4 regions of the Staphylococcus epidermidis genome follow, and region 4 is predicted to be linked to each of the others. Evidence: riboswitches for the same ligand, from Rfam matches in the RefSeq annotation. Region 4 holds a riboswitch; each other region holds the start of a gene.
The links. Region 4 has a riboswitch for S-adenosylmethionine ahead of metX (homoserine O-acetyltransferase MetX). Riboswitches for the same ligand answer to the same signal wherever they lie in the genome.
Positions count from the first base shown of each region.

Region 1: linked by a shared signal. The riboswitch ahead of metK (methionine adenosyltransferase) and the one ahead of metX (homoserine O-acetyltransferase MetX) in region 4 are both predicted to bind S-adenosylmethionine.
Region 2: linked by a shared signal. The riboswitch ahead of FNL83_RS02945 (Na+/H+ antiporter NhaC family protein) and the one ahead of metX (homoserine O-acetyltransferase MetX) in region 4 are both predicted to bind S-adenosylmethionine.
Region 3: linked by a shared signal. The riboswitch ahead of FNL83_RS09430 (methionine ABC transporter ATP-binding protein) and the one ahead of metX (homoserine O-acetyltransferase MetX) in region 4 are both predicted to bind S-adenosylmethionine.

Region 1 is NZ_AP019721.1:1,026,034-1,030,866, forward strand. Features, by position in the region: gene pckA (phosphoenolpyruvate carboxykinase (ATP)) at 1-1,359, opposite strand, end outside; SAM riboswitch class I at 1,511-1,620, shown strand; gene metK (methionine adenosyltransferase) at 1,729-2,928, shown strand; gene FNL83_RS05230 (hypothetical protein) at 3,031-3,939, shown strand; gene FNL83_RS05235 (aldo/keto reductase) at 4,120-4,833, shown strand, end outside.
Region 2 is NZ_AP019721.1:630,142-634,974, reverse strand. Features, by position in the region: gene FNL83_RS02955 (IS110-like element ISSep2 family transposase) at 1-68, opposite strand, end outside; gene FNL83_RS02950 (SRPBCC family protein) at 327-839, opposite strand; gene FNL83_RS02945 (Na+/H+ antiporter NhaC family protein) at 1,136-2,437, opposite strand; SAM riboswitch class I at 2,571-2,667, opposite strand; gene FNL83_RS02940 (hypothetical protein) at 2,743-3,330, opposite strand; gene FNL83_RS02935 (flavin reductase family protein) at 3,374-3,985, opposite strand; gene FNL83_RS02930 (SDR family oxidoreductase) at 4,272-4,833, opposite strand, start outside.
Region 3 is NZ_AP019721.1:1,935,596-1,940,428, reverse strand. Features, by position in the region: gene gcvH (glycine cleavage system protein GcvH) at 1-157, shown strand, start outside; gene FNL83_RS09440 (toprim domain-containing protein) at 417-803, shown strand; gene FNL83_RS09435 (thioredoxin family protein) at 796-1,092, shown strand; SAM riboswitch class I at 1,149-1,251, shown strand; gene FNL83_RS09430 (methionine ABC transporter ATP-binding protein) at 1,345-2,370, shown strand; gene FNL83_RS09425 (methionine ABC transporter permease) at 2,363-3,058, shown strand; gene FNL83_RS09420 (MetQ/NlpA family ABC transporter substrate-binding protein) at 3,079-3,891, shown strand; gene FNL83_RS09415 (hypothetical protein) at 4,161-4,319, opposite strand; gene FNL83_RS09410 (CsbD family protein) at 4,494-4,685, shown strand; gene popT (polyprenyl-phosphate transporter PopT) at 4,751-4,833, opposite strand, start outside.
Region 4 is NZ_AP019721.1:12,291-17,123, reverse strand. Features, by position in the region: gene FNL83_RS00065 (YybS family protein) at 1-123, opposite strand, end outside; gene metX (homoserine O-acetyltransferase MetX) at 371-1,339, opposite strand; SAM riboswitch class I at 1,404-1,504, opposite strand; gene FNL83_RS00055 (AzlD domain-containing protein) at 1,629-1,958, opposite strand; partial or broken gene FNL83_RS00050 (AzlC family ABC transporter permease) at 1,955-2,648, opposite strand; gene sph (sphingomyelin phosphodiesterase) at 3,032-4,015, shown strand; gene serS (serine--tRNA ligase) at 4,546-4,833, opposite strand, start outside.

The DNA.
Region 1 (4,833 bases), 1.0 Mb from region 4:
AGCTTGATCTACCATTTCACGAGTATAGTGTAGACTAATTCTTCGCCCTATACCATATTTACCACCTGTCCATCCAGTATTTACTAGATATACATCTACATCATGAATATCGATTAAATTTCCAAGTAAATCAGCGTACTTTGTTGGACTTAAAGGTAAGAATGGTGCACCAAAGCAAGTTGAAAACGAAGGTTGAGGTTCAGTAACACCACGTTCTGTTCCAGCTAGTTTAGACGTGAATCCACTTAAGAAATGATACATTGCTTGATCTTTAGTTAGCTTAGAAATAGGAGGGATAACTCCAAATGCATCAGCGGTTAAGAAAATAATCGTATTCGGATGTGCTGCCTTTGAAGGTGTAACAATATTCTCTATATAGTCAATAGGGTAGGCGGCGCGAGTGTTTTCAGTATAGGTGTTATCATCAAAATCTACCGTACCGTCATCATTTGTAACTGTGTTTTCTAATATTGTTCCGTATTTAATAGCATTATAAATTTGAGGCTCTTTCTGTTTAGATAAATGAATTGCTTTTGCATAACATCCACCCTCAATATTAAAAACGCCATTTTTATTCCAACCATGTTCATCGTCACCAATTAACTTACGTTTTGGATCGGCAGAAAGCGTCGTCTTACCAGTTCCTGATAATCCAAAGAATAGTGCTACATCTCCTTTTTCTCCAACATTAGCTGAACAATGCATACTCATGATATCCTGCATTGGAAGCAAATAGTTCATTACAGAGAAAATACCTTTTTTCATTTCACCAGCATATTCTGTGCCACCAATTAAAATCACTTTATGTTTAAAAGATATAATGACAAATGTTTCACTATGTGTCCCATCTAATTTGGGATTAGCTTTAAAGTGAGGTGCTGAAACAATTGTGAAGTTGGGTTTTATATTTTGAGCTTCATCTATAGATTCTGGACGAATAAACATGTTACGAGCAAATAAATTATGCCAAGCTAATTCATTTATCACCTTAAGTTTAAGACGTGACTCTTTATCGCTCCCTGCATATCCACTAAATATGTAAAGTTCCTCTTTCTGATTTAAATAATCGAGTACTTTATTGTAAAGTTTTAGAAATGTTTCTTCATCCATGGGCTGATTGATATCTCCCCAATTTATATTATCCTTATACGATGGTTCAGTGACTATAAATTTATCTTTAGGTGAACGACCAGTGTACTTACCTGTTTTAACATTTATTGCCCCCAGTTCAGTTAACTCACCCTCATGATTTTTTAAAATTTTTTTGTATAATTGTGTTGATGATAGTTGAAAATGTGATGTAGCTTTTTCTATTAGCTGATTTATCTTAAGTGTTTCTGTGTATGTATCTATAGACATACCCAATCCCTCCATACGATAATTTATGTAAGCCCTTACATTTAGATAGTATAACATACCGATTGAATTTATCCACTTTAAAATAGAAATAGTGACAATGTATAAAATTGACAACATACTTTGAATTAGATATTATTAAGTTTAACGGATTCTCTTATCCTGAGTGGTGGAGGGACATGGACCCAATGAAACCCAGCAACCTCTTTATTTAAAGAAAGGTGCCAAACCGTTTGCAGACAAATATGGTCTGAACGATAAGAGCGAATGGACGTTTAAGAGCCTTCTCTCTATCTATATAGTGAAGAAGGCTCTTTTATTTAGCTCTCATATTTAAAGAGAATTTTCGTAATTTATTTAAAGGAGAAAATGATGACATACAATAAACGATTATTTACCTCAGAATCAGTTACTGAAGGCCATCCTGATAAAATTGCTGACCAAGTTTCAGATGCCATTCTTGATGAAATATTAAAGGATGATCCCAATGCTCGTGTAGCATGTGAAACAACAGTAACAACAGGAATGGCACTTATTTCTGGAGAAATCTCAACAACTACTTATGTAGATATTCCTAAAGTGGTGAGAGAAACGATTAAAGATATTGGTTATACTAGAGCAAAATATGGTTATGATTCACAAACAATGGCAGTGTTAACTGCGATTGATGAACAGTCTCCTGATATTGCACAGGGTGTAGACAAAGCTCTTGAGTATCGAAATGATATTTCTGAAGAAGAAATTGAAGCAACAGGTGCAGGTGACCAAGGATTAATGTTTGGATATGCAACTGATGAAACTGATACGTATATGCCTCTACCTATATTCCTGTCGCATCAACTTGCTAAACGATTGGCTGATGTACGAAAAGATGAAATTTTAGATTATCTTCGTCCAGATGGAAAAGTACAGGTGACTGTTGAATATGGTGAAGATGACAAACCTAGACGTATTGATACCATTGTAGTTTCTACACAACATGCTGAAGATGTAGAGTTAGCACAAATTGAAAAGGACATTAAAACGCATGTTATTTACCCAACTGTAGATAAAGCTTTATTAGATGATGAAACTAAATTTTACATTAACCCAACTGGACGTTTCGTTATTGGAGGACCTCAAGGAGATGCTGGTTTAACTGGACGTAAAATTATAGTTGATACGTATGGTGGATATGCCCGTCATGGTGGAGGTTGTTTTAGTGGTAAAGATCCTACTAAAGTAGATCGTTCGGCAGCTTATGCTGCAAGATATGTAGCTAAAAATATTGTTGCAGCTGGTTTAGCTAAACAATGTGAAGTACAACTTGCATATGCAATTGGTGTAGCAGAACCCGTTTCCATTTCAATTAATACGTTTGATACTGGAAAGGTTTCAGAAGCACGATTAGTTGAAGCTGTAAGAAAGCATTTTGATTTAAGACCAGCAGGTATCATTAAAATGTTAGACTTAAAACAACCGATATATAGACAAACAGCAGCGTATGGTCATTTTGGACGTACAGACGTATTGTTACCATGGGAAAAATTAGATAAAGTCAATGTTTTAAAAGATGCTGTTGAAATTCAATGACTTGTAAAATAGAAAATAAATAATTATAAAATATATGTCGAAAATAAGCCTTTTTTCTATTATAATTAGAGTTATTGAAACTGATAAAGGAGCGTTGTTTTAATGGATTTTTCTTCACCGACAGTAATTGGCTTAATTGTTGCAATACTTGTGGCTGTTTTATTCTTTGTACTCTTCTTAGTAGCGAACCATAGTAAGAAGAAAGTGAAAAATCAAACAGAAGCACATTATAAAGAAAAAGAACAACATCTAAAAGAATCTCATGAAGAAGCTTTAGAAAAAGAGAGAGTTGAGAATAAAAAAGTTGTTACAAAACAAAAAGAAGATTTTGACGTGACAGTTAGTAACAAAAATCGTGAAATTGATGCGTTGAAACTATTCTCAAAAAATCATAGTGAATATGTTACAGATATGCGATTAATTGGTATTCGTGAGAGACTAGTAAATGAAAAGAGAATACGCCCTGAAGATATGCATATTATGGCAAATATTTTCTTGCCTAGTAATGAGTTAACTAATATTGAACGTGTGAGTCATCTTGTACTTACACGAACTGGCTTATATATAATTGATTCTCAATTATTAAAAGGCCATGTTTATAATGGTATTAGTGGTGCGCAATTTAAAGAATTACCTACGATGTCACAAGTTTTTGACACGCTCGACTTAGATTCATCACAGCCGCAGACATTGGTCTTAGATCAAAATGAAGATCAACATTCATTATCTTTTGTTAATTATTCAGATAAGATTAAACATATTGAAAAATTAGCAGGAGATTTACAAAATGAATTGAATACCAAATATACGCCTACATCAATACTGTATTTTAATCCTAAAAAGGATAATGATGTTACAATTTCTCATTATACGCAGTCATCAAATGTTAAAGTTTTAGTTGGTCCTGAACAATTAGATGAATTCTTCAACAAGTTTGTTTTCCATGGACGCATACAGTACAATGTGGATGATTTACAAGATATCATGGATAAAATCGAGTCATTCAATTAAATTATTAAAGAAATTACTTTATTTTTCATATGAGTGCTTATTATAGTCTTCAAAACAATTACTACAAATTAATTGTTTTGAAGGCTTTTTTGATTTGATAGTATTACTTTTTTAAATAGTAAAAATAGGGTATGTATTACTAGTAAACTTTTCAATTACAATGATTAAAGGAGAGATTATATGGAGACGGTTCAATTTTATAACGGAAGAACAATGCCGAAAATAGGGCTCGGAACTTATAGAGTAAAAGATGGCGATGAATGTAGAGAATCTGTAAAATATGCTATCGAACGGGGTTATAGAAGTATAGATACGGCAATGATTTATGGTAACGAAGAAACGGTAGGTCAAGGTATTAAAGAAGGATTAGAATCGACTGGTTTAAGTCGTGAAGATTTATTTATAACTTCTAAATTATGGCTAACTGATTTTGGACGTCAAAATGTGGAAGATGCCTATCGACAATCTGTTGCAAAATTAGGACTGGATTATTTAGATTTATATCTGATGCATTGGCCAGGTACAAATGAAGCGGTAATGATTGATACTTGGAGAGGTATGGAAGACTTGTATAAACAAAATCAGGTGAAAAATATTGGTGTGAGCAATTTTACTCCAGAACATTTTGAAGCATTGCTTGCCCAAGTTTCTATTAAACCGGTCATTAACCAAGTAGAATTTCATCCTTATTTAACACAAAATAAATTACGAAAGTATTTAGAAGCTCAAAATATTATCATGGAATCATGGTCTCCATTAATGAATTCACAAATTCTCCATGATGAAGTCATAAATGAAGTAGCTAATGAAGTAGGAAAAACTCCAGCCCAAGTTGTAATAAGATGGAATATTCAGCACGATGTTGTTGTTATACCTAAATCCGTAACACCACAT
Region 2 (4,833 bases), 620 kb from region 4:
AATTTTTCATTTTTATAATGTGCAACTACACTACTTCTTTTACTAATATCAACACCTAAGTAATCGATAAAAAAACCTCCTTTGAATAATTGAGAAGCTAAAAACTTTACTTAACCTTTCTCATTTCATTTTCCTATACACGGTTTCAAGAACCCAACATACTACAAACGAATTTCAAAAGGCGAGAGTAAAGCTGACTTGTTTTTTATACGGATTTAAAATCCAAGAGTCTGGACAGTCTACTTCTCTCTATAACTATAAAAAATAGCTATGAAAAAATCTATCGTCATAGATTTCTTCATAGCTAATCTTAGTATGTTTTCAGTTTAGTTATGACGCTGTTCCTCAATTTCATCTATCACATTTTGCATTTGATCAATCATCAATTCAAATCCATGTGCTGTTGAATCATGATATTCTTTTTTCTTTTGCTTATATTCTAATGTTGTTAAACGTCTTTCCTTTTCAACAAAAGAGCGATAGTAAAAGAACATTTGAGTTCCGCCATTCTCTCTTTCAAAGAACTCTACTTCAATGACATCCTCTTCCTCACTTAGTCCTGGCATTCCAATCGTCATCTTGATATATTCATCTAAAACTAACTCTTCATATGTACCTTCAATGATGTTTTGTTTACCGTTTCTACTATCAATGATGCGATACTTTCCTCCCTCTTGAATATCTGCATCAAATGATTTATTCGTGCGTTGAGTGGTCATAAACCATTTTTTTAAGATATCTGTTTTTGTCCATGCCTCATAAACGACCTCTGGTGTATATTTGAGTAATCTCTCAATGTCGATTTCTACATATTCATTTTCCACATTATATTTTGCCATTTCATTTCACCTACTTTCACTCTTAATACTATTTTAACGTATTTGAGCTAGGTCACAAACTTTGAGCTCTATAAAATTAAATTATATTAAATAAAACTTATAATTTTAGTGATTTTTAACTTTTTAAATTCAAGATTGAGTGTATAGTCTTGTCTTTATCAATATTTTACTGTTATTCTAAATTGTTTGATACTCAACTTAAAAATAAAATACAGATGGTGTGTATCAAAGAGTCATTATAAAACTGTCAACAATCATAAGATTGTTGACAGTCAATATATACTATGGGGCATATTTTATTTCTTTGACGATTGATTTAAACGAGGTACTCTTAAAATAATTGCTACTAATCCACAAACACCTAATAATATTGGATAAATACTATATTGTAACATTAGGAATGGGGAAATTCCGGCTACACCTGCTGCTGAAATCACTTGTGGACTGTATGGTAATAATCCTTGAAAACACCCACCAAAGATATCTAATATACTTGCTGATTTCCTTGGATCGACATCATATTCATCAGCAATATTTTTAGCTAATGGTCCAGCCATAATAATAGAAATTGTATTATTTGCTGTTGAAATGTCAGCTGCACTCACTAAACTCGCTATACCTAGTTCTGCACCACGCTTTGATTTTACTTTTGACCTTACAAAATTAAGCAACCAATCAATACCACCATTATGTTGGATAATTCCTACTAGACCACCTATAAGCAATGCAATCATAGCAATATCTTCCATTCCGATAATACCTTTAGAAATAGCATTTAAAAGGCCATTCCAACCAAAAGAACCATCAATCAGTCCAATTATACCGGCTAATACAGTACCTCCTATTAATACAATAATTACATTAATACCAACTAACGCAAGAATCAAAACTAATAAGTATGGTATGACTTTAATTAAATTATAATCATAGTTTTTAGTATGATCTATAGAAATACCATTTGTTAAAAAGAATAAAATGATGATTGTAATAATCGCACCTGGTAGTACAATTTTAAAATTGACTTTAAATTTATCACTCATTTTTGTTTTTTGTGTTCTTACTGCTGCAATAGTGGTATCAGAAATCATAGATAGATTATCACCAAACATCGCTCCCCCAACAACTGTTGCCATGGCTAATGCAGCTGGTACATCTGTTGCTTGTGCAAATCCAAAACCTACTGGTGCAATAGCTGCAACTGTGCCAACAGAAGTCCCCATTGAAATTGATACAAACATACAAATAATAAATAGCCCAACAATTATTAGATTTTGAGGAATAAGTGATAAGCCTAAATTAACTGTAGATGACACGCCTCCCATTTTTTCAGCAGTCGTCGAAAAAGCTCCAGCAAGGATAAAAATAAGCATCATCAAAATGATATTAGAGTGACCTGCACCTTTTGTAAATACCTCTACTTTTTTTGCAAAAGTTTCCTTGCGGTTCATAAGTAAGGCAACAATAACAGTAATTGTAATAGCAACATTTAATGGCATAGTGGTAAAATCACCAGAAATAATACCAACACCTAGAAATAGTAAGACAAATAACAATAAAGGAATTAATGCCCAAGCATTGCCATTCTTCATCTCTTTCATAATCTAACCTACTTTCCCGTATAATGGATTGATAGATTTTATACTAAAAAATTCCTATCTATTTAATCAATAACTCAAAAATAAAAAACCAGGACACGTAATCATGCCCCAGTCTCAGTTAACGTCGTGTTTAACCTTATCTTCTAACCTTCTCGGTTACTGGAATTGGCACATGATACAATGTTGCCGAAGCTTCTTTGGGCCAGTCCCTCCACTTCTCTTGATAAGTTATTGAATTGTGTTTAACGTTACAAGATATTTGCAATAACGTCAACACTTATTATTTTAAATATTTTAATAATAGTTTACATATTTTCAATAATAGTAAAGTATTTTTCGAAAATAGCCACACTTATTGATGCTAAGATAAAAATCGTTACTGCAAGTCCAAAAATAACCATCAACTTTAAATATAATGATATGAGCATTGAAATGATTACTACAACAATCACAGTAAAAAATATACACTTAAGACGTTGTGCTTTATGTCTTGATATTACTTTACGTTTTATCCGTTCAGATGATAACGTCTCCTCTAATTGAAGTGATGTAATATGTAATTTTGTTTCTAATAAAACCGCAGTACCCACTGTTGATACTAGAATAAGCATCACTATCCATAAAGGCTGTTGCTTTATAAAGCCAACCACGTAAATACCAAAATATAGTATGCCCGAAATCATACCAAGGATACGATCGAGTTTAGGGCTCACCCATATCATATGATTTCTAATATTATTATTAACAAAATATACATTTTTCAATCCATTCGTTATAAAAGCAATAATCACTATGACATGTATCAATGTGGGATAATCATTAAAAACGTAAAAGATAATCAGTCCTATGACGAAAATGAGCAATGGCATGAATTTATATAGATATGCTTTCATCAATGACACCCTTAAAATGAGATTTACATATGTATTTTTATTTTTATGAGGTAGGCCGATTAACCGTAAATGTTTGACCTAACAAAGAGTAATCATTTCCAGCTAACCTAGCTACCGGATTTAATTGATTTGCATCAATTTTACTATCTTCAAAATAAACTTCTTCATCGATATGGTACACGACAATTTCACCAATTATCAAATCACTCCCGTTATCTTTGTTGCCCAATTGTACTATTTGATGAAGCTTACACTCAAACCTTACTTTTGCTTCTTTGATTGCTGGAACTTTAATTAAATCTGAATCAATCATACTTAGAGAGGTTCTTTTAAGTTCATTAACACCATATTCTAACGGGGCAGCAGTTTCATTCACATCATTAACAATAGCCTCATCAGTAATATGCACTACAAACTCACCTGATTGTTCTATATTTATTGAGGTGTCTTTTCTATTTCCCTTTGTACGTTGAACAGCAATTGCAATCATAGGTGGTGTATGATTAACTACATTAAAAAAACTAAACGGGGCTGCGTTGATATCCCCTTTTAAATTTTGAGTAGTTACAAATGCTATCGGCCTAGGTATAATACTTCCACTAAGTAATTTATAATTTTGCATATCTGAAAGTGTTTCAGCTTTTATTTTTTTCACTATCAATCAATCCAATCAATTTTTATTAAAAATATAAAATTTACTATTTAACTATTGTTGTCCCTTTGCAGACATAATTATAAATAAAAAGTTAAAGAAGATCGTATATTCAATTGAATCACTGTTAGCCTATAAGATAAGAAAGCCTAGGACATTGATATTTGTCCTAGGCGCTTATTATCATAAACAAATCTTATATTAAACTGTATAGGTTTGTATGATGTTTAGCACCTTCGTCGTGCTTTCACTTCGAAAAATATATACTAATCAACATGCTATAGTTAAGTTAATCTATTTGAGTCCCACCAGTCACACCATATACTTGACCGGTAATATAACTTGCATCATCAGAGGCTAATAACACATATGTCCCAGCACATTCAACTGGCTGGCCGGCACGTCCTAACGGTGTGTTTTGTCCAAAAGTAGGTATAGCGCTTTGTGGTTGTCCACCGACAATTTGAAGTGGTGACCAAAACGGTCCAGGTGCAACACAGTTAACACGAATACCTTTAGGGCCAAGTTCGGCTGAAAAACTCTTTGTTAAAGATATAATTGCAGCTTTCGTTGCAGCATAATCATGAAGAATTGGACTAGGATTATAACCTTGAACTGAAGATGTTGTTGTAATCGAGCCTCCTGGTTGTAAATACTCAAGCGCTTTTTGGACTGTCCAAAATACCGGATAGACATTCGTTTCAAACGTTTCGGTAAAATCTTGAGTTTTAAACTCCGATAATTCATCTTGATAAAGTTGATGACCAGCAACCAACGTTACATTGTCTAAACCACCTAATTGCTGATAAGCCTTTTCAACCATGTCATAGTTGAATTGTTCATCTCTAATA
Region 3 (4,833 bases), 500 kb from region 4:
AATTGTTGAAGTTAATGAAGAATTGGAAGATAGCCCAGAATTTGTAAATGAATCGCCATACGAAAAAGCATGGATGGTTAAAATTGAAATTAGTGACGATAGTCAATTAGAAGAATTATTATCAGCAGATCAATACTCAGAAATGATTGGTGAATAATGATTGCAAACTCCTCGATTAGATTTAATCAAGGAGTTTTTTTATAAGGAACAACTTTAATCTGGAACGTAAGCCAAAGCCCATACATAAGTGACACTAGCAATTAAAAATTGCAGTGAAAAAGAGGAACGCCTGAGCAAAGCTCAAGCATAAGTGACACTAGCAATTAAAAATTGCAGTGTCACTAAATGTTTAGGTTTTGGGGATTTTGTGAATGATGATAGTGATAGTTACTTTGACGCTTAGAAGGTGGATTGACATGGCTATTGTAAATAAGGTTATTATTGTTGAAGGTAAATCGGATAAGAAAAGAGTACAACAAGTAATCGCTGAACCTGCAAATATCATTTGTACACATGGCACTATGAGTATAGATAAGATAGACAACATGATAGAAACACTTTATGACAAACAAGTTTATGTTCTTGCTGATTCTGATGATGAGGGTGAAAAAATTAGAAAATGGTTTAAACGTTATTTAAGCGAAAGTGAACATATTTATGTTGATAAAACGTTTTGTGAGGTTGCTAAGTGTCCTAAAAATTATTTAGCACATGTATTAAGTAGATATGGTTTTAATGTAAAAAAAGAAAAGAAACTTATGAATAATTTAAAAACTGAAAGGCTAGTTTTAGTAAATGAATAAATTGAAGGATATTGAAGACATAACTGTTAATTTTAATAAAGAAAAACATCTCATATTTGGTTATACACCAATGTGTGGAACATGTAAGATTTCTGAAAGGATGTTGGATATTGCTAATGAAATCTTACAATTGCCAATAAAAAAAATAGATCTTAATTTTTATCCTGAATGGAGTAAAGAGAAACAAATTATGTCTGTTCCTGTTTTGTTGCTTATGCGTAGAGAGGAAGAGATAAAAAGAATCTACGCATTTCAGTCAGTTACTTATTTGTTAGAAAATTTAAAATAATTATTGACGAAACATTAGTACGATGGTAGGATTAATACAAATTAAATATGCTTTAACTCTTATCGAGAGAGGTGGAGGGATGTGCCCTAAGAAGCCCGGCAACCGTCTAAAATAGAAATGGTGCCAATTCACATAAAGTATAACTTTAGAAGATGAGAGAAAGAACATTTCAACAAATGCTTTCTCAAATTTTCTAAAAATTGAGAAAGCATTTTTAATTTGATTACTAAGCAACATAAGGAGGCTATTAACGTGATTAAGCTAAACCAAATTGTTAAACGCTATCATACCAAGGATAAAGATGTTCTTGCTGTTGATCACGTTGATTTAAACATTGAATCCGGCTCTATTTTTGGTGTGATTGGTTTCTCAGGAGCTGGCAAAAGTACGCTTATAAGAATGTTTAACAACTTAGAATCTCCAACGTCAGGTGAAATCATTATAGATGGTGACAATATAAGTCAATTATCTAAATCACAGTTACGAAAAAAACGACAAAAAGTGAGTATGATTTTTCAACATTTTAACCTGCTATGGTCAAGAAATGTATTGAAAAATGTAACATTTCCATTAGAAATTGCTGGCGTTCCAAGTGGTCTAGCTAAACAAAAAGCATTGGAACTCATTGAACTTGTCGGCCTAAAAGGTCGAGAAAGTGCGTATCCGTCTGAATTATCAGGCGGACAAAAACAAAGAGTGGGTATTGCGAGAGCATTAGCTAATGATCCAGATGTATTGTTATGCGATGAGGCAACAAGTGCATTAGATCCACAAACTACAGATGAAATTCTAGATTTATTATTGAAGGTAAGGGAACAACAAAATTTAACTATTGTACTTATAACACATGAAATGCATGTTATACGAAGAATTTGTGATGAAGTTGCTGTAATGGAAAACGGTAAAGTTATCGAACAGGGAGCGGTAAGTAAAGTATTTGAGAATCCACAACACGAAGTAACAAAACGTTTTGTGAAAGATGATTTAAACGATGATTTTGAAGATTCTTTAGAGTATTTGGAGCCATTAGATCATGATGCATATATCGTGAGGTTAAACTTTACTGGTGAAAATACGACTGAGCCTATCATATCTTATATGACGAAGACGCATAACATAGATGTGAATATTCTTGAAGCAGATATTAAGAATACTAAAAACGGTTCGCTTGGATTTTTAGTTATTCACATACCACATATAAGTGAAGAACATTTCAAGCAATTTAAACATAATCTTCACGAACAACACGTTAATGTGGAGGTGCTAAAACATGGGTAAATCTTATGGTGAAATATTTCACGAAATGGTGACAATGCCAAATGTTCAGTGGCCAGAGGTTTGGCAGGCAATTTTAGAAACTCTATATATGACTGTTGTTTCGACGCTTTTTGCATTTGTCTTTGGACTTATATTAGGGGTATTACTCTTTTTATCTGCGAAAAGTAACTCATTGGCTGCTAAGATTTTCTACACGATTGTGTCATTCATTGTTAATTTATTTAGAGCAATTCCATTTATCATATTAATTTTACTGTTAATTCCATTTACAAGTATACTTCTCGGAACAATCAGTGGGCCAACTGGTGCATTACCAGCACTTATTATTGGTGCAGCACCATTCTACGCTAGATTGGTCGAGATTGCTTTTAAAGAAATTGATAAAGGTGTTATAGAGGCTGCTTGGTCAATGGGAGCGAACACTTCGATAGTTGTGAGAAAAGTGCTACTTCCTGAAGCAATGCCTGCTTTAGTTTCAGGTATTACCGTTACTGCAATTGCTTTGGTAGGTTCTACAGCTATTGCAGGTGTTATTGGCGCAGGCGGTTTAGGTAATTTAGCATATTTAACAGGATTTACTCGAAATCAAAATGATGTCATTTTAGTTTCAACAGTATTTATTTTAATTATTGTATTTATAATCCAGTTCCTAGGGGATTGGCTTACAAATAAAATCGATAAACGCTAAAGAAAAGGGGATTATATTCTATGAAAAAATTATTCGGAATTATTTTAGTATTGGCTTTAACGATTGCCTTAGCTGCATGTGGTGGAGGTAAAGATAAGGAAAAAACTATCACAGTAGGTGCATCTCCAGCACCACACGCTGAAATTTTAGAAAAAGCAAAACCATTATTGAAGAAAAAAGGTTATGATTTAAAAATCAAACCAATTAACGATTACACAACGCCTAATAAATTATTAGACAAAGGTGAAATCGATGCGAACTTCTTCCAACATACACCATACTTAAATACTGAAAGTAAAGAAAAAGGGTATAAAATTGAATCGGCTGGGAATGTTGAATTAGAACCTATGGCTGTATACTCAAAAAAATATAAAAGCTTAAAAGATCTTCCTAAAGGTGCAACAGTATATGTATCAAATAACCCAGCTGAACAAGGACGATTCTTAAAATTCTTTGTAGATGAAGGTCTTATTAAACTTAAAAAAGGCGTTAAAATTGAAAATGCTAAATTTGATGACATAACTGAAAACAAAAAAGATATTAAATTTAACAACAAACAATCAGCAGAATATTTACCAAAAATCTATCAAAATCAAGACGCTGACGCAGTAATCATTAATTCTAACTATGCGATTGACCAAAAATTAAGTCCTAAAAAAGATTCGATTGCTTTAGAATCTCCTAAAGATAACCCATATGCAAATTTAATTGCAGTTAAAAAAGGTCATAAAGATGATAAAAATATCAAAGTATTAATGGAAGTGCTACAATCTAAAGAAATTCAAGATTATATTAAAGATAAGTATGATGGAGCTGTCGTACCTGCTAAGTAAATAGCAAACAATTAATAATATTTAATCGCTTGTCACATGAATATACAAAAACACGTAGATGATTCAGTATAAAATCATCTACGTGTTTTTTGCTATTGAACCTTTAATTTTTAACTCACTTTTGTTATACGTTTTAACATCCATAAACATTTTTCTGTGATTATAGTTATCTAACAATGACTATAATTCACTAGCCATATTTTTTGAACAGGTAGTTTTGTAAAAGGTAAGATATATTGTCTTTATACGCACAACATATCTATAATTATTTAAATATTATCACGGTATAAAATACCAACACTTACACCGCTATATCCCATTTGGTAATCAAATTTGATAATTTCAATTTGTGGATGTGATTTTAAAAATTGATTTACTTTTTTATCTAACCCTTTCTCAGTAATCGCTTTAATAGTAATAAATTTCATAAAATATACCAACCCAACTTATAATTATTTTATATTCAATATACTATAATCTACTGTAAATTTATAGTTTCTTTCGTAAAATCATCTTTATGAGAAAAAAATTCATAAAAGATGTTTAGCTCATAAATAAGAGGGTAACAATATTAATAAGTTAAACATAAGGAGGAATTTTAAATGGCTGAAGATAAATTTGAACAAGCTAAAGGTAATATTAAAGAAACAGTAGGTAATGCTACTGATAATAAAGAATTAGAAAAAGATGGTAAAGGTGACAAAGCTTCTGGTAAAGCGAAAGAAGCTGTAGAAAACGTTAAAGAAAAAGCAAATGACGTTATTGATAAATTTAAAGGTAATAAAGGTGACTAATTAATAGTCCTTCTAATTTAGCCCTCATGTACTCTATGGTATATGAGGGCTTGTTTGTATATATATCAAAATGATGCTTCATTTTTTGCTGTAATTTTACCAAGAACATAACTTACTAAGAAGCCAGTGATCAATAGGAAAAATGATA
Region 4 (4,833 bases):
TAAACATAAAATCAAGCCGAGAACAGGTAATACATGTGTTACTAAAGCGACTACTAATAATGAAATAATTGCTAAAATAGTTGCTTTAGGTTGTATTTTTGAAAACACATACGCCACTCCCATACTTTTTGACTATAACTCCTATTTTAACCTCTTTGCTAAAATTTAACAATAAAGTAAAGTCATACTACCAGTGACAGGTTATGCATAAGTACGACATATGAAATATGCTTTGCTTATATAATCTTCTGTAGGACTATTTTTATGCCAAATAATACTTATCTTATTCCAAAGAAAAATTTACCTACTCTGCACTGTTTAGTATTTCTTATGCGTGCTCATGGGGATTTTGTTCTATTATAAAACTTTCCTATTTACGTCGGAATTGTTTCAGATTTAAGAAATGATATAAATTAGGCGCCCAATCATTAAAATTTAGAAGAAAACCATCATGTCCAACATTATCTGGTACGAAGAAATGACGATGATATTTAAAACGTTCTCCTAAAGCTCTTACTTGATCATCAGGATAAAGTAAATCATCAATAAAGCCCATAGTTAGTACTTTCGTTTCCAACGATTGAAAGACTTCATCAACATCATCTCTCCCTCTATCTAAATGATGACTATCTAAGACGTCTAGCAGTGTTAAATAACAATTTAAATCGAAATATTCTTTGAACTTATCACCTTGATGTTGTTGATAGCTCACTACTTCATCTGGTGTAAAACGTTGATCATAACTTTTAGACGATCGATACGTGAGGAAGCCGAGTTGACGTGCGATACTTAAACCTTCTTTACCACCTATATGTATAGCTTGTCTTGCAATCTCGTTAAAAGCACGACTATAGGAGGACGTTTTATCAGTAGCGGCTAATATGATTGCTTTTTCCACCTCGAATTGACGATTATAAAGCAATTCCATCGCTTGCATGCCACCTAAACTGCCTCCAATGAGAATATTAATCTTCTTAAATTCTAATGCTTGTATACCTAACTCAATAGCTCTAACGATATCCCTCAATGTTAAATATTCTGGGAAGTTGTCATCATTTAATTTAGAACTCGAACCAAATGGACTTCCAATGACATTGAATGTAAGAAATTGATAATCATGAACTGGAATGTAGCCACCATCAATGATTTCTCGCCACCAGCCAGGTTGCGCATCCGTACCGTATGTTAAATGATTGCCAGTAAGTGCATGACAAACAACTACAAGGGGTTGACCAGGAAGTCCTACATGTTCATAACGTAGACGTAAATGATCAATCGTTTCACCAGATTCAGTTATAAACTCACCTAGTTCTAATGTATTAACCGTGTAATTCGTCATAATAGTTCCATACCTCCTTCAACTAAAAAAGTGCCTTACTCAAATGATGTAAAGGCACTTATCGTACTTATCATTCGAGTTGCTCGTTGGTATTAGCACCGTGCTATTTAAAGTCGGTTGCTGAAGCTTCTACGGGCCAAATCCCTCTGCTTCTCAAAATAAGGTTAGGTAATTTAATTGTATTGTGATGTAGAAATGTATTTCGTCTCTAATAGTCTAAATTTTCTAATTATTTTAATTTTAACTAACTTTTTCTGTAAGTTCAATGAATTGATATGATTTCCAAAGATTAAAAGATTAAACGTAAGCAAACAATGACAAATATACCTACGAGAATTGTCACTGTTAGACTACGTGTGAAAATAGCGAGCATCACAGTTGGCACGATTGCAATAATATAAGGTAAATTAAGCGTATAACCAAATGCATGATCATGTTGTTGAATTACACCATCTATAATAAGAGCTGTAAATAAAGTGATAGGAATAAAAGAAAGCCATTTAATTACAATTGCTAGTAAGTTGACACGCGATATCATAACAAATGGAATAACTCTAATGAGTAATGTGACCACGCCACATAAAATAATAAGTACTAATGTATGTAAATCTGTCGTCATTTGTCCATCACCACCCCTAACAATGCAGCAACAATTGCGGCTATTAAAATTGCTACGTATGAAGGTAGAATTGAACTTAGAAGAAGCATCATCACAATCACAAATACAATGAGTACAATATATATTCTCAATCGTGATTTCTTAATCCCTTCAAATTGAGATATACATAAAAAAAATAAACATTGCGGTAATGGCAAAGTCTAGGCCAAGCGCATCAGGATTTGAAATATACTCTCCGAAAATGGCACCGATTACACAGGAAACAGTCCAAAATAAGTAAGCAGTAATATTTAGTCCGTGTAGCCATCGATCGTTAATTTTTTCACCTTTAACATATGGTGTTATAGCAACGCCAAAAGTTTCATCTGTTAATAACGTTCCAAGCCCTACCCTATTCCAAAATCCATATTGCTTATAATTAGGTGTTAAAGTCATACTTAATAAGAACATTCGAGAGTTAACGATAAGTGTTGTAAGCACAATTGCAGAAATAGGGGTGCCTGCAATCACTAATGTACAAATAATAAATTGGGCTGCACCAGCATAAATAATCAGACACAATAAAATAATTTCTAAAACACTGAAATTTTGGGAGACTGCCACAATTCCAAACGATAGTCCTACACTAGCATAACCAAGTAACGTGGGAATACACTCTTTCACACCTTGTTTAAACGTAAGGTGAGTCATATTATCATCCCCAGTCTCTCCAATAAAATAATAAAATCAGTCTAATACACTTAATTATTTTATTCAATATATTTAAAGACCGGTATGTGTGACGTCATACATACCGATGTCTAAAGAAGTTAATATGTAAAGGTTTTATTTTTCAGAATTTTCTTTCTTATTTTTAGACCCTCTTTTTAACTTTTAGCTTTAAAATCAAAATGTTTACAACATTACTTTTAAAAATTATCAAAAAATAATAGTTACTGAACTTTTGCAACTCTTTAAAACATCATTGATTTTTAATTTTTTATTAAAATTTTATTTAGAAATAGTAATTTTCAAAAGATACTTAATTTTGTTTGATATAATCACACCATCAAATGAAACGAGGTGTAACAATATTGAATTGGCAACGTAAATGTATACTAACTACTTTGTTGGTTTTAAGTAGTTTATTTTTAGTATTTTCGACTATCACATATGCGAGTGAACGTGATTTTAAAGACAGTCTTAAAATCACTACACATAACGTGTATTTCTTACCTACTGCTATCTACCCTAATTGGGGACAATCTCAGCGCGCTGATTTAATTTCAAAAGCAGATTACATTCAAAATCAAGATGTCGTGATTCTAAATGAATTATTTGATAAAAAAGCTTCAAAAAGATTGTCAACACGTCTACATTCACAGTACCCTTATCAAACACCTATCGTTGGTAAAGGTACAGAAGGTTGGCAAAATACTTCTGGTACTTATAGAAAAATTAAAAAAGTAAGTGGTGGCGTTGGTATTGTGAGTAAATGGCCTATCGTACAACAAGAACAACATATTTATAAAAAAGGTTGTGGGGCTGATATGGCAGGTAATAAAGGCTTTGCCTACATTAAAATTAATAAGAATGGCAAATACCACCATATTATCGGAACACATCTACAAGCTGAAGATCCAACATGCTTTAAAGGAAAAGATAAAGACATTAGACAGAGTCAAATGAGTGAAATTAAACAGTTTATAAAAGACAAGAATATCCCTAAAAATGAACCCGTCTATATCGGTGGTGACTTAAATGTCATTAAAGATTCAGATGAATATCAACAAATGGCAAATAACTTAAATGTTTCATTACCTACTCAATTCGATGGTAATGCATATAGTTGGGATACTAGCAGTAATAGTATTGCGAAATATAATTATCCTAAATTAGAACCTCAACACTTAGATTATATTTTATTAGATCGTGACCATGCACAACCAAGCTCATGGCATAATGATACACATAGAGTGAAGTCACCAGAATGGTCCGTGAAATCTTGGGGAAAAACATACAAATACAATGATTACTCAGATCATTACCCACTCTCAGGCTATGCATCAAATGAATAGGACGATTGATACATTTAATTATTAAATTTTAATATTTAGAATAGGAGCTATATGAAACATTGGCATTATACTTCGAATTTCATATAGCTTCTTTATGATATTATTTTATGGTTATATAAAAATAAACGTTGTTTGACAAACTAAGTTAAATATTTTGAATATGAATGATAACGTTTAAAAAATCAATTTCCACTATTTTATATTTTTACAGGCGTTATCTAAAAGATAAATACTTGCTATTTCATGTACTATTTTCATGATTTTATAACTCAATCTATGACAATAAATATTCACTATTTTTTAGACATTCGTTTGTGTGACGTCAGACAACCGTATCTATAAAATCGCTTTTATACCAGTATTTTAAATCGTGAAAATCATTTTAAACTATTTTAGACATCCATCCCTAATTGAATATAAAAATACCAATTTCGCCTTTATATATTAAAAAACTGTCGATAAGTTTATAGAATCTTATCGACAGTTAAATAACTTTTTAATATTGTAATCATCTAGTTAAGTTTATATGATTATTTGATTGGTTTTTCAATTTTAGTTTTGCCACCCATAAATGGTACTAATGCTTCAGGAATTGTTAATGTACCATCTTCGTTTTGATAGTTTTCAACGATGGCTGCAAATGTACGACCTACTGCTAAACCACTACCATTTAATGTGTGTACTAATTCTGGTTTAGAAGCAGCATCACGTTTGAATCTGATATTTGCGCGACGTGCTTGGAAATCAGTACAGTTAGAGCAAGAACTGATTTCTTTATAATCATTGTAACTTGGTAACCAAACTTCTAAATCATATGT